2 regions of the Mesorhizobium sp. M8A.F.Ca.ET.161.01.1.1 genome follow, and region 2 is predicted to be linked to the other one. Evidence: riboswitches for the same ligand, from Rfam matches in the RefSeq annotation. Region 2 holds a riboswitch; the other holds the start of a gene.
The links. Region 2 has a riboswitch for cobalamin ahead of EN804_RS26935 (aromatic ring-hydroxylating dioxygenase subunit alpha). Riboswitches for the same ligand answer to the same signal wherever they lie in the genome.

Region 1: it holds a riboswitch for cobalamin, as region 2 does, so the genes downstream of both, EN804_RS13615 (DUF1636 family protein) here and EN804_RS26935 (aromatic ring-hydroxylating dioxygenase subunit alpha) in region 2, are expected to answer to the same signal.

Annotation. Positions count from the first base shown of each region.
Region 1 covers NZ_SRTD01000004.1:416,001-419,588, reverse strand. The annotation lists gene EN804_RS13625 (ABC transporter substrate-binding protein) at 1-677, opposite strand, end outside; gene EN804_RS13620 (ABC transporter ATP-binding protein) at 724-1,512, opposite strand; gene EN804_RS13615 (DUF1636 family protein) at 1,509-1,886, opposite strand; cobalamin riboswitch at 2,012-2,221, opposite strand; gene EN804_RS13610 (AraC family transcriptional regulator) at 2,431-3,264, shown strand; gene EN804_RS13605 (helix-turn-helix domain-containing GNAT family N-acetyltransferase) at 3,273-3,588, opposite strand, start outside.
Region 2 covers NZ_SRTD01000014.1:102,758-106,345, reverse strand. The annotation lists gene ugpC (sn-glycerol-3-phosphate ABC transporter ATP-binding protein UgpC) at 1-145, shown strand, start outside; gene EN804_RS26950 (DUF680 domain-containing protein) at 225-473, opposite strand; gene EN804_RS26945 (DUF680 domain-containing protein) at 538-744, opposite strand; gene EN804_RS26940 (DUF680 domain-containing protein) at 818-1,018, opposite strand; cobalamin riboswitch at 1,513-1,715, shown strand; gene EN804_RS26935 (aromatic ring-hydroxylating dioxygenase subunit alpha) at 1,830-3,077, shown strand; gene EN804_RS26930 (hybrid-cluster NAD(P)-dependent oxidoreductase) at 3,155-3,588, shown strand, end outside.

The sequences.
Region 1 (3,588 bases), on a different contig from region 2:
GCCGCCGAGATCATGGCGCTGGGGATGGCGAATTTTCCCGCGGTAAACGGCTTGTCCTCGCCGGAATCGTAGAGGAACACGCGTGTTCCCTTCGCGCTGCCAACCTTGGCGCTGCCGACCTTGGCGCTGATCTCGGCGAGTTGCGCCTTCCAGCCGGCAACAAGCTGTTCCGCTTCTGCCTCCTTGCCGAAGATCTTGCCCAGCTTTTCGACGTCGCCATAGAGCAGGTCCATGGAGGCGGCCGGGCGGCTCTTGTCGAGGTGGACGCAGCTTTCGGTCAGTACCAGCGTCTTGATGCCGTGCGGAGCGAGCGTGTCGGGCGTCACGTCGCCGCCGGGCTTCATGCCGTAGTACCAGCCGGCGAAGAAGAAGTCGGGCTCGACGGCGACGAGGTTCTCCAGGGTCGGATATTTCGGCGCCAGTTCGGGAATGGCACCCTGTTCGGCCTTGAATTCGGGGCCGACCTTGTACCATCCACTGATGCCCGTCAGGCCGACGATCGAAGGCTGCAGCTTCAGCGCGAAGGCCATCTCGGCCATGTTGAGATCATGGATGACGGCGCGCTTCGGCGGAGCGTCGAAGGTCAGCGGCTTGCCGCAGCTGTCGACGGTGACGGGGAAGGCGAAGGCCGTCGAGGCCAGCAGCGAGAGGGCGAGCGAGAAGGCAAGGCGTTTCACGGATTTGCTCCTTGGTTGAACCGTGTCGGACGATGAGGGGCGTTGATCAGGATGGCGGCGAGGCGCGGTTCGGAAGGTCGAACACCGTCAGTTCGCGATCCTCGGTGGGATGGCGCAGGCGAAACACGTCGACGCCGAAAATCTCGCGGATCAGCTGTTGCGTCAACGCCTCGTGCGGCGGCGCCAGCGCCTGCAGCCGGGCTTCGTTCATCACCGCGACCCTGGTGGCGAAGGGTGCCACCAGGGTCAGATCGTGCAGCACCGCGATAACGGTCATGCCGAAGCCGGCCACCAGTTCGAGCAGCTGCGCGCGGGCGCGCGGGTCAAGGTGGTTGGTCGGTTCGTCGAGAAAAAGGATCTTGGGCTCCTGCGCGATGGCACGCGCAAGCTGGGCGCGCTGGCGTTCGCCACCAGACAGCGAGCCGATGCTCCGGCCGAGCAACGACAACAGGCCGGTCCGGCGCAGCGCGTCCACCACAATGTCGCGTTCCTCGCTCCGGCCCCTCAGGCCGGCATGCGGGACGCGGCCAAGCTCGACATAGTCGATCACCGCCAAACGCGGATCCGGTTGGTCGCTCTGGCCCACGACGGCGATATGCAGGGCCCGCTCGGCGGGCGAAATCCTGTCCAGGCGCCGCCCGCCAAGCTTCACCTCTCCGAAGCTCGGCCTGAGCATGCCGGACAACATGCGCAGCAACGTGGTCTTGCCGGCGCCGTTGGGGCCAATGATGGCAAGGCGGTCGCCTGATGTCACCGACAGGCTGACCGCATGGACCAGATGCCGGCCATTCGCTATCGCGCCCAGGTCGCACGCATCGAGAAGCGGCGTTGTCATCGACTGCCTTCCGCCAGCTTGCCCGCCCCCGGAATGCGGGCAAGCGTCTTGCCGGCCAGGCGCGGCGGACGTTGTCCGGAATTGCACCAGCCGTCGGCAAGCGAAGCGTAGAGCCGGGCAAATCGCACGAGGTCGGCGGCGTCGGCCTGCGCGTCGATCGACCCGAAGAGATAGGCGGCCTTGCCTGGTGCCTGGAAAGCCACCGTCAGGGGACGCGCGCAACCCGCCATGCAAGCCACGCCCTCGACCGTGAAACCATGCGCCACGTCAGGCTGGGCCGAGAGGCGGGAGCGCAACTCGGCGCACAAACCTTCGCCCGACCTGACGCCGGTCGGCACGTCGCGGCAAAGGGTGCACACGATGATCTGGTGCATGGGGCTGGGCTGAATACGATCGATTGCGCCGTCCAACTTCACGTCACTTTCAAAACTGGCGACGGAAGAATGTTGGTCGACCGGCCGACAAGACCGATGTCCACGTCTCCTCCCGGCACACCCCGTCCGGTCAACTCAGTGATGGCAGGTCTCCTGGCTCACGGGTCTCTGCGCAATCCTGCCTTCCCAGCCTTGCCGGCCAGTGGCGTTCCGGATCTTGCTCGCCGCTTACAGTTGCGGGGGCAGCCGCGGCCTCGACCCAAAAACCGGGTCTCACCGCGTTCCCTTTTCACCCCTCGCCTTTCGGCTCGGGGACCATCACGAGTCGCAGCCTATGCCGCGAGCGATTTCGAGGCAAGGCGATTGCCTCGTTTTGTTATAACAGAACTCATACGAGAGCAAGCCTGCCGTCGGCATGGGCGCGGACGGACTTTGCGTCCACGCCTGTCAGCGTTGCCGTTTTCGATTTTGCGCCATGCGCAATTTCGATCAAACTGGCCGGGCAACGAGGCGCCAGAGTGAAGACGCCACATGCGAGGAGCACATGAACCCGACCGAGAAAGCGCTATGGTTTGTCGAGAGCCACCTGCCGGAGGCTGTTACGCTCGACGACGTCGCCCACAGCAGCGGCGTGTCGCGCTTTCATGTGACGCGCGCCTTCGGCGCCGCCACCGGCCGTTCCGTCATGGGTTACATGCGCTCGCGCCGGCTGACCGAGGCGGCGCGCAGGCTCGCCGGCGGCGCGCCCGACATACTGTGCGTCGCGCTCGACGCCGGCTACAACTCGCATGAGGCTTTCACCCGTGCCTTCCGCGACCAGTTCGGCACCACGCCGGAACTGGTGCGCGCGCAAGGTTCGACCAAGACACTCGATCTCGTGGAGCCTATCTTGATGGACCATACCCTGCTCACCAGCCTTGAACCACCGCGCTTCGAGACCAGCCGACCCTTCCTCATCGCCGGCTTCGGCGAGCGCTACAGCTGCGAATCGAGCGCCGGCATTCCGATGCAGTGGCAGCGTTTCAGCCCTTATATCGGCAACATCCCCGGCGAAGTCCCAGGCGTTTTCTACGGTGTCTGCCTCAATGGCGACGATGCCGGCAATTTCGACTATGTCGTCGGCGTCGAGGTGTCGGACTTCTCCGACCTGCCGAAGGAATTCTACCGGGTGCATGTGCCGGCGCGGAAATACGCCGTTTTCACGCATCGCGAGCACATCTCGACCATCCGGCGCACGATCAACACGATCTGGAACAGCTGGCTCCCGGCCTCCGGCCATGAAATCGCCGACGTGCCGGAATTCGAGCGCTATGGGCCCGAATTCGATGCCCGCACCGGTAATGGCGGGCTGGAGATCTGGGTGCCGGTCAAGGCATAGAGGCGCCGCTACAGCTCCAGATCCCAGTTCTGGCCAACCAGATCCTTGCCGAAGGAATGGTGAGGCTCTTCCTCGGTCAGCTTGAAACCGGCCGCCTGGTAGATGTGCCGGGCCGCGGTCAGAATGTCGTTGGTCCACAAAGTCAGCGTCTTGTACCCCCTGGCGCGGGCAAAGCCGATGCATTCCTCGACCAGCCGTTTGCCGATGCCGAGGCCCCGCGCCGACGGTTCGACATAGAGCAGCCGCAGCTTGGCCACCTGATCCGACTTGCGCACGACGAAGACCGAGCCGACGACCTCGCCTTCCCGCTCGGCGATCCAGCCG
Region 2 (3,588 bases):
GCCGCTGGTGACCAAGCTGCCGGGCAATGTCGAGGTCAGGCGCGGCTCGACGCTGCAGTTGACCGCCAATGCCGGCGACCTTCATATCTTCGATGCGGATGGACGGTCGTTCGCGCTGCACGAAGCGGAAGCAAAAGCCGCCTGAGGCCAGCCATGTCTCGACAACAAAAAAAGAGAGCAGCGGGCAGGCCCGCCGCTCTCTTTTTATACATCACGACGGCTGGTTAGTTGTTGCCGAAGAGATTGCGGTCTGCGCCGTGAGGGGCGGACTTCTGCACGTCGCCGGACGAGTTGAGCAGCTTGTAGATGGGTGAGTCGCTGTTGCGGACCGAACCCGTATGCGACGTATCGACATTGACGGTCGACGATGCAGTGGGCTGATTGGCGCCATTGGAGCCATAGTTGTCACTGCCGGCGAAAGCGCTGCCGGAGAGGGCCAGAACGGCGGCGGCAGCAATGAGGATCTTGTTCATTTCCAATACTCCTAACGTCTTGAATTCCACGAGTGGCGAGCGAGCCCGCCACTCGCAACAGGCGTCAACGGCCGAAGAGGTTGCGATCGCTACCCGGCCGGGTAGGCGCCTCGGTGGCCGGAGCCGACTTGCCGATCGACGCGGTGTTCGCGTTGTCGGTCGACGTGACAGCCGCCTGGTTGGCACCGCTCGAACCGTAGTTGTCGCTGCCGGCAAAGGCGCTGCCGGAGAGGGCCAAGACGGCGGCGGCGGCAATGAGGATCTTGTTCATTTTAGGTACTCCTGAATTTGTGGCATCCACCCCGCGCGGCAGGGTCGCCCCGCCGCAAGCCGGGGATCGGCTGTTAGTTGTTGCCGAAGAGATTGTGGTCGGCGCCCTGGGCAGGCGTCTGAGCAGCCGGCTCCGACTTGCTGGTCGAAGCGGTGTACGAGCTGTCGACAGTGGCAGCGGGGGTGGCGGCGTTCGAACCGTAATGGTCGCTACCAGCGAAGGCGCTGCCGGAAATGGCCAGAAGGGCGGCGGCAGTGAGAACAATCTTTTTCATTTTGGGTACTCCAGTATTTTTCCGTCCGTCTAGCGGCGTGTCTTGGGATTAAAATCGCGTCGTTCGGACCGCCCCGATGTGGGAGAGCACCTCTGCTGTTTCCAATCACGAAGTTGTTCAGCGTGGACCATGACTCTACCACTTGAAATTGTGCCAGTGATTTCCACATCTGTTATTTTCTGTCGTTATATCAATCAGTTAGCTAAAAATGGCACCCCGATCACCAACTGTATCGGAGGCTCGGCGTTCACACCGTCCTGCACGCACCGTCAACAGAAACGAACCGTTCGGTTCGATTTTAGAATCTGCTAATAGTCACTTTTCGAAACTGTTAACCTTTTCGCCCCCGGCAAAGGGGTCGAAAAAACGGTGCCGGCGCGCCTGGCGACAGAAGGCGATTTGATGATGCGACCCCTGTCACGACGTTCCAGCATGCGTGTCGCGCCGCATGGATGCGATGTCGCTTTCATGCCGATGTCGCAAACCCTGCCGTGATTAGATCAGGCATCTCAGGTGCCGCTGCGTGACGACGGAGCGGAGAATTGGGAAGCCGGTCAGATTCCGGCGCTGCCCCCGCAACGGTGGTGGAGTTCAAGTCGCAACGGGAGACCACTGGGCGTAAGCCTGGGAAGGTGTCGCGATGGTCCGTAAGGACGACTCCAGAGCCCGGAAACCAGCCCGAGATGGCTAGAACTCGACTGATCGCGGTGGGCGGTCAAGAGGCGGATGGTGTTTGTCCGGCTTTGCGCCGATCTGCGTCCAGTCCTTCCTCAATCACCACCAGTTCAGTCCTTGAAAATGAGGACAGGACATGGACGCGCGCAACGACATGCTGAGGCTCTTGAACAGCCGCAGACAAGGCTTTTCGCTGGAACAGCCTTTTTACACCGACCCGGACTACTTCAAGCTCGACATGGAGCTGATCTGGTATCGCGACTGGCTGTTCATCGGCCATGATTGCGAATTGCCCAAGCCGGGCAGCTTCATCACCGTGCAGATCGGCGACTATCCTATCGTGCTGGTGCGCGATCAGCAGGGCAAGATCAACGCCTTCCACAATTCCTGCCGCCATCGCGGCAGCCGCGTCTGCAACAGCGACAAGGGCATGGCCGCCAAACTGGTCTGTCCCTATCACCAGTGGACCTATGAGCTGGACGGGCGCCTGCTGTTCGCCCGCCAGATGGCCGAGGGGTTCGACAAGAGCCAGTTCGGGCTGAAGCCGGTCGCCTGCGAAAGCGTCGCCGGCTATGTCTTCATCTGCCTGGCCAAGGAGCCGGCCGACTTCGCGCCGATGCGGGCGATGATCGAGCCCTATCTCAAGCCGCACCGGCTGAGCGAGGCCAAGATCGCCTTCGAGAGCACGATCATCGAGAAGGGCAATTGGAAGCTGGTCTGGGAAAACAACCGCGAATGCTATCATTGCGCGGGCAATCATCCCGAACTGTGCAAGACCTTCCCGGAAGCACCGACCGTGACCGGCGTGCAAGGCGCCGACAGCGATCCGGAGATGCTGGCGCACTGGGCGAAGTGCGAAGCTGTTGGCCTGCCCAGCAAATTCCGCATCGACCCGGCCGGGCAATACCGCGCCACCCGCGCGCCGCTGCTGCGCGACGCCCAGAGCTACACGATGACCGGCAAGCGGGCGGTGAGGAAGGACCTGTCCGACAGCGTTTCGGCCGACCGCATCGGCACGCTGATGCACTATCACTACCCGACGACCTGGAACCACATCCTCGTTGATCATGCCGTCACCTTCCGCGTGCTGCCGGTCAGCGCCACCGAAACGGCAGTGACGACGAAGTGGTTGGTGCACAAGGACGCGGTCGAGGGTGTCGACTACGATCTCGCCGAACTCACCCATGTCTGGACCGAGACCAACGACCAGGACCGCCGGATCGTCGAGGAGAACGCTTTCGGTATCCTGTCGCCGGCCTATGAACCCGGCCCGTATTCGGAGCTGCATGAAGGCGGCGTCATCCAGTTCGTCGACTGGTATGCCCGCTTCATCGGTCCGCGCCTGGCCGAAGGCGGGCGGCCGGCGCTGCGCAGCGTCGCCTAGCGCATGTCACCCAAAAGTGTGCAGCGGTTTTGGGATCACGACATCCGCAAAATGAAAGGTATGCAGGGATGAATGCGATGACCGACCTTGGCCTCTATCGCCATCTCGACCAGATGGCGCCCTGGAACGACAGGCTGCAGGTGCTGGAAGTGACCGGTGTCAGCGACGAGGCGCCCGACGTCAAGACCTTCACCTTCCGGTCCGACAACCAGACCTGGTTCCGCTACAAGCCGGGCCAGTTCGTGACGCTGGAACTGCCGACGCCGGATGGGCCGCTGATGCGCACCTACACGCTGTCGTCGTCGCCGTCGCGGCCGTTCTCGATCGCGGTGACGGTGAAGGCGCAGGCGGGCAGCATCGGCACACGCTGGATGTTCGATCACCTGGCGCCCGGCTCGCACGTCAAGGCCTATGGACCGGGCGGCGACTTTTCACTGCACAGCCATCCGGCGGCGAAATATCTGTTCGTCTCGGCCGGCTCCGGCGTGACGCCGATGATGTCGATGCTGCG